DNA from 3 places in the Caballeronia sp. LZ065 genome. Region 1 is predicted to be linked to each of the others. Evidence: predicted binding sites of a transcription regulator. Region 1 holds the regulator's gene; each other region holds the start of a gene.
What was found. The regulator HrcA, encoded in region 1, represses chaperone genes, less so after heat shock. The targets are predictions, from matches to a motif close to TTAGCACTCNNNNNNNNNGAGTGCTAA.
Positions count from the first base shown of each region.

Region 2: the regulator HrcA is predicted to act here: its motif matches at 1,304-1,330, upstream of QCE63_RS12235 (co-chaperone GroES).
Region 3: the regulator HrcA is predicted to act here: its motif matches at 1,046-1,072, upstream of rpoH (RNA polymerase sigma factor RpoH).

Region 1 is NZ_JARUXV010000001.1:727,178-729,443, forward strand. It holds gene QCE63_RS03415 (NAD kinase) at 1-492, opposite strand, end outside; gene hrcA (heat-inducible transcriptional repressor HrcA) at 742-1,758, shown strand; gene hemH (ferrochelatase) at 1,891-2,266, shown strand, end outside.
Region 2 is NZ_JARUXV010000001.1:2,658,507-2,660,772, reverse strand. It holds gene QCE63_RS12245 (DUF2242 domain-containing protein) at 1-404, opposite strand, end outside; gene QCE63_RS12240 (DUF4148 domain-containing protein) at 608-946, opposite strand; gene QCE63_RS12235 (co-chaperone GroES) at 1,410-1,700, shown strand; gene groL (chaperonin GroEL) at 1,796-2,266, shown strand, end outside.
Region 3 is NZ_JARUXV010000001.1:559,476-561,741, reverse strand. It holds gene QCE63_RS02670 (nuclear transport factor 2 family protein) at 1-163, opposite strand, end outside; gene QCE63_RS02665 (acyloxyacyl hydrolase) at 208-774, opposite strand; gene rpoH (RNA polymerase sigma factor RpoH) at 1,151-2,083, shown strand; gene nagE (N-acetylglucosamine-specific PTS transporter subunit IIBC) at 2,224-2,266, opposite strand, start outside.

The DNA of each region.
Region 1 (2,266 bases):
GCGCAACTCGGCCATGCCGGAGAAGCCGCTGCGGTTCACCACCACGTCATTGAAGGCGAGCGCGTGATAGATGGGCTTGTCGTTTCGCACGATGCGCGCTTCGAGCAGCGTGCGTTCCTCGCGCTCGAACTGCCCGGCGAGCATTTGCGGAATGATCTCGCCCATTTCCTTGAGCGGGATGTCCGTGATGAAGCCGAGGCGCCCGTGATTCACGCCGATGAGCGGCGTCCGGTACGGCGCGAGCTGCCGGCCGATGCCGAGCATCGTGCCGTCGCCGCCGAGCACGATGGCGACGTCCGCGCGGGCGCCCATCTCGGCGATGGAGAGCGCCGGGAATTCGGTCACGCCGACCTCCTTCGCGGTGCCCGCCTCGAACACGACTTCGAAGCCTTGCTGCGCGAGGACGTCGGCAAGCGCTCTCAGCGGCGGCTCGATGCCCGGCGTATTGGGGCGCCCGACGAGGGCGACCGTCTTGAATTGACCGATTTCCATGCCGGCATTACACCATAGTCAGTGAGCGAAAAGAACCGTGGGGCCCGCGCCGTGAGCGCTCGCAAGCGCTCCCACGAGCCTGGGCGAAGCTGACGCGGGCACGCCCATTGTTTCTCGCTAGAATGGAGCGGGCGAAGAATGCGATGCAACGCGATGCAACGTGACAATCGTGGAACGCCAACACCACCCCCAACTCTACCCATGAGCCGCGGCGCGCCGCCACCCGCGTCGTTGAGCTAAAATCCGGCCATGCTAGACCCACGTGCACAAACCCTCCTCAAGACGCTGATCGAGCGCTACATCGCCGAAGGTCAGCCGGTCGGTTCGCGCACGTTATCACGGCACTCCGGCCTGGAGTTGAGCCCCGCCACAATTCGCAATGTGATGTCCGACCTCGAGGACCTGGGCCTCGTGGCGAGTCCGCATACCTCTGCGGGACGCATTCCCACACCGCGCGGTTACCGCCTGTTCGTCGACACGATGCTGACTGTGGAAGCGCCGCAAGACGAAGCGATGACAACCGCGGTGAAGACCCGGTTGCAGGGCGAGGAACCGCAGAAGATCGTCGCGGCCGCGGCGAGCGTGCTGTCCAGCCTGTCTTCGTTCGCGGGCGTCGTACTGACGCCGCGCCGCAGCCACATGTTCAAGCAGATCGAGTTCATGCGGCTGTCGGACAAACGCATTCTGCTCATCATCGTGACGCCTGAGGGCGACGTGCAGAATCGCATGATGGCGACGCAGCGCGATTACTCGCCGTCCCAGCTCACCGAAGCCTCCAACTACATCAACGCGCATTTCGCGGGCCTGTCCTTTGACGAGGTGCGCCGCCGCCTGCGCGAGGAAATCGACCAGCTGCGCGGTGACATGGCCACGCTGATGCAGGCGGCCGTGGTGGCGAGCACCGCCGAGACGGACCCGATGGACACCGTGCTCATTTCCGGCGAGCGCAACCTGCTCGAAGTGGCCGACCTCTCCTCCGACATGGCGCGCATGCGCAAGCTCTTCGACCTGTTCGACCAGAAGACCTCGCTGCTGCAACTGCTTGATGTGTCCAGCCACGCGCAGGGCGTGCAGATCTTCATTGGCGGCGAGTCGACTCTCGTGCCGATCGAAGAAATGAGCGTGGTCACCGCGCCGTATGAAGTGAACGGGAAAATCGTGGGCACGCTCGGCGTGATTGGCCCGACGCGCATGGCGTACAACCGCGTGATCCCGATCGTGGATATCACCGCGCGGCTCCTCTCGATGTCGCTCAGTCACCAGTGACGTCCTCGTTGCACTCATCTTGACGGGTGTCGACGGGCGGCGCCACTCGGCCATTCGGCCAATGTCGTGGCCGAAAACCCGCCGCTATAATGGTCCTCACCTTTTAGACACCGCTTCCGGCCCGCCTCCACTATGCGTTTCGACCTCGAGTTGCCCTCGCAGCCCAGCGCTTCACATCGCGTCGCGGTGCTGCTGATCAATCTCGGCACGCCGGACGCGCCCACGCCGCGGGCCGTGCGCAAGTATCTGGCGCAGTTCCTCTCGGACCCGCGCGTGGTGGAGATTCCATCGCTGGTCTGGCAAATCATCCTGCGCGTGCTGATCCTGCCGCTGCGCGGGCGCGCCTCGGCCCGCAAGTATGCGCAGGTGTGGATGCCGGAAGGCTCGCCGTTGCGGGTGCATACCGAGAAGCAAGTGGAAGGATTGCGGCGGCTGTTCGCGGCGAACGACTATCGCGTGATCGTGGACTATGCAATGCGTTACGGAACCCCGGGAATCGGCGCCATGC
Region 2 (2,266 bases), 1.9 Mb from region 1:
ACGCTCAGTCCCACGCTCGCCGACGTATCGCTTTTCTTGAGCGCATAGCCGTCCTGGACGGCGTTCACATACGCGATGCTCTGGTTCGTCGCGTTTTCCCCCGGCGTGCAGACAACGTGGAACGACACCACGACGTGGGTTTCGGCGCTCGGCTGGAAATTCTTGGTGGCGTCGACGGTGTCGGGCTGACCCATGGTCGTCAGGAAGCCTTGCGACAGCAGCGCGCGGCGCGCGGCTTCGCAGGTTTCGTTGACGGTGGCGTCATAGTCGCGCGCGAATGGGCTCGCGCCGGTGTTGAACAGTTCCTGCTGATAACTGGGCGTGGTGGCCGAGCGGCCCCCGCAAGCAGTGAGGGCAATCAAACCAAGGAGAACGAGACTGGAGCGCAACGACGGCATGGACATAAAGCGGCGGATCCGGAGTGTGAGTCAACGGCAGAGACAAATTGTAGTGCCGTCGGACTGGACGAAGAAAAAACGCGGTCTGCAACCATCGTCCGGTCCGTGACTGACAGCGTGATGAATCGGCGTGCGCGGGCTTCATCGTGGATGAAAGCGCAAAACCCGGCGCGCGGCCGGGTGGGCTGCTGCTGCCTTCGCCAGAAGGATTACGGACGATTGAAATCGACCGGATTGGCGGCTTCCGGACGCACGATGCGATCCAAAAAGTTCAGCCGATGCGCATGGCCCGCCGCAGAAGCGCCTTCGGCCGCGCCGCCGTAAGCGCTGGCGCTGGCCTGGCTGGCGCCGACCCGGGCTTCGGCAGCCTGGATGTCGGCCGGATAGGTGGTTTGATCGCCGACCGGGTTATAGCCGGCGTGCTCGAGCTGGACCAGTTCGGCACGCACCTGGGCACGGGTGACGGGACCGTCTTCGCGGGCCTGGGCAAAACCGGGAGCGGCCAGCACGGCGGCGATGGCAAGGGCGGGAACGATGGACTTCAACATGACGACCTCCGAATCTTGATTAGGGAAACGATGCGGCAGTAAGTAGCTGCTGTTGCTTGCTGTTGCTTCGTCGTTGAAGGCAGTCTAGTTCTCAGCGTTCTAGGTAAAAACCCTGATTCGGATAAATCAGAATTCTCCAATCGACATTAATCGCTTCAATCGGTGTCGGCTGGCTCATAGATAGTGCCGTGGAGTAGCAGGAGGAACGCGAGGGTGCGTGAACCTTTTTGCGGCTGCTTCGGTCAAGACGAATCCATGCGGCGCTGGCCAGTTGGTCGGCTGTTTCAAGGAAATTTCGCTGCTACGGGATTCCCCGCTTGTCCCCATCCTTGAAATTGTCAAATCCGGTCCATATAATTGGCACTCACCGCACGCGAGTGCTAACAAGTTTGCCGTCCCACGAGATCTTCCTCGCAGGACGGGTTTTCCAGCGTTTTCAGTCTCAATCAAGAGAGGAGTGTGTATGAACCTTCGTCCTTTGCACGATCGCGTCATCGTCAAGCGTCTGGATCAGGAAACCAAGACCGCATCGGGCATCGTGATCCCGGAAGCCGCGGCAGAAAAGCCGGATCAAGGCGAAGTCCTGGCCATCGGCCCGGGCAAGCGCGATGACAAGGGCGCGCAAATCGCCCTCGACGTGAAGGTCGGCGACCGCATCCTGTTCGGCAAGTACGCTGGCCAGACCGTCAAGGTCGACGGGCAGGAACTGCTCGTCATGCGCGAAGAAGACATCATGGCCGTCCTGGTCAAGTAAGCATCCTTCCCGCACATCCGGTTTCGCTCCTGGCCGCAGCCCTCCGGGCGCGCGTGGCGAAGCCGGAAATCTGAATCGAATCAAGGAGTCTGGATATGGCAGCTAAAGAAGTTATTTTTGGCGATTCCGCACGCGCCAAGATGGTCGAAGGTGTGAACATCCTGGCCAACGCGGTCAAGGTCACGCTGGGCCCGAAGGGTCGCAATGTCGTGCTCGAGCGTTCGTTCGGCGGCCCGACGGTCACCAAGGACGGTGTCTCGGTCGCGAAGGAAATCGAGCTGAAGGACAAGCTCCAGAACATGGGCGCGCAAATGGTCAAGGAAGTGGCTTCCAAGACCAGCGACAACGCCGGCGACGGCACCACGACCGCAACGGTCCTGGCGCAATCCATCGTCCGTGAAGGCATGAAGTACGTTGCATCGGGCATGAACCCGATGGACCTGAAGCGTGGTATCGACAAGGCCGTTGCTGCCGCCATCGAAGAACTGCGCAAGATCAGCAAGCCCTGCACGACCAACAAGGAAATCGCGCAAGTCGGCTCGATCTCGGCAAACAGCGACACCTCC
Region 3 (2,266 bases), 170 kb from region 1:
TCGCGTCGATGAACTGGCGCTTCGTTTCCCGCTTGCCGTTGGTGTGGACATAACTGACGTTCTCAGCCAGCAGCGCGTCGAGCGCCGGGCCATCGCCTTCGACCATGGCCCGGAAGCGGTCGCGCTCGAGGCCGCGGATGGCCTCAATGGTTTTTGCCGGCATCTGTCGGTCCCCTTGTGTCGAGGAACGGTTGCACCGGCGCCTCGTCAGAAGTTGTATTGCAGATAGAGCTGGCTGAAATTTATACCAGGATTCGGCTCTTTGATACTGGCGTTCGAGAGATGCTGGAAGCGGAAGCCGGCCTGATAGTTCTGCTTCTCGCCGAAGATCATGCCGACGCCGACCATATCCGCGAACTGGAACGCGGTGGACACGGTGAAGTCCTGCGTGATGCGCGTGTGCGACAGGAGCCGCACCCCCACGCCCGCCTCGATGAACGGCCGGAAGTAGCCCGAGCTCTTCACGAAGCGCAGCACCGGCGTGAGGCCGAACTCCCAGATGTTCGGGTGCACGGCATTGTCTTCGGTGGTGTGCCAGTAGGACACGTGACCCTCGCCGACGACCGTGAAGTGGAAGCCGCCGATTTCCCACCAGGTGAGGCCGGGATCCCAGACCAGGCCGAGGTCGGCTTTCTTGATGTCGCGATCCGCAACGCCGCCGGCAAACTGCACGCCGAACCGGTCAGCATGCGCGGCAGCCGAGGCCAGGCCGAACGCGGCGCAGACAACCAGACGGCACAGCGGACTCAGCCAGGAACTCTTTTTTTTATGCATGGGCACCCCATATGCTCCGATGACAGGCGGATTCACGAGACGTTGTCGTCTGGCGGATTCTAGAGACGTTTTAAAACAATTGCAGGATTTGCTGAAGCCTTACACGTTTCGTTGAATTTTCTTTCGTCTTACAGCTTCAAACTGGAAATAGATTCGACATCACCGCCCCCATCGGTAAGTCTGACCATCTACGGCGCAACGGTCTGTCCTATTAAACCCGCAAATTCGATAGCATTTGTGGGAACTCACACATCCCCCGCCCCTCTAACACTTAGCACTCGTTGAACCAGAGTGCTAATATCGTGCTTGACTTGCCGCGGCCGGCATCAACGAACGGCCCGGGCAGACAGCGAATGTTGATAAGGAGCTTATGAGCGTGTCCAATGCGATGACCCTTCCGAATGTACTGAGCTCGGCACCTGCCAAGGCATCGGCAGGCGCGCTGACGTACGCACAGTCGTCGATGCTGACCGGCCAGATCGGCAACATCGATTCCTACATACAAGCCGTGAACCGTATTCCGATGCTGTCGCAAGCAGAGGAACGTCAGTACGCCACCGAATTCCGCGAACAGGGCAACCTGAACGCTGCGCGTCAGCTGGTGCTTTCGCACCTGCGGCTGGTCGTGTCGATCGCCCGCAACTATCTTGGCTACGGCTTGCCGCACGCGGACCTGATCCAGGAAGGCAACATCGGTCTGATGAAAGCCGTGAAGCGTTTCGACCCAGAGCAAAACGTGCGCCTGGTGTCGTATGCCATGCACTGGATCAAGGCCGAGATTCACGAGTACATCCTGCGCAACTGGCGCATGGTCAAGGTCGCGACGACCAAGGCACAGCGCAAGCTGTTCTTCAATCTTCGCAGCCACAAGACCAGCCATGCGGCATTCACCCCGGACGAAATCGAAGGCCTGGCAAGCGAACTGAACGTGAAGCGCGAGGAAGTCGCGGAGATGGAGACGCGTCTGTCGGGCGGCGACATCGCGCTCGAAGGCCAGGTGGACGACGGCGAGGAAGCCTTCGCGCCCATCGCCTATCTGGCTGACTCGCACAACGAGCCGACCAACGTCATCGCCGCGCGCCAGTTCGACAAGCTGCAAAGCGACGGCCTGGCCGACGCGCTGGAGTCGCTCGACGAGCGCAGCCGCCGCATCATCGAGGCGCGCTGGCTCGACGTGCAGGACGACGGGTCGGGCGGCAAGACGCTGCATGAACTGGCCGATGAGTTCGGCGTTTCGGCTGAGCGCATTCGCCAGATCGAGGCCAGCGCCATGAAGAAGATGCGTTCCGCGCTGCACGACTATGCGTAACGCCTGACTATGGTTTGAGCAGAAACTGCAAGGCCGGCCGTCGCAAGACGGCCGGCCTTTTCTTTTTACCTTGCGTGGAATGCAGCAAAAAGTAACGGCGCCCGCAGGCGCCGTTACGTTACGACAGGTCCATCAGTGCATCACGCCGGCAGGGGCGCCGCGCCGCCGGCATTGCCCGACAGA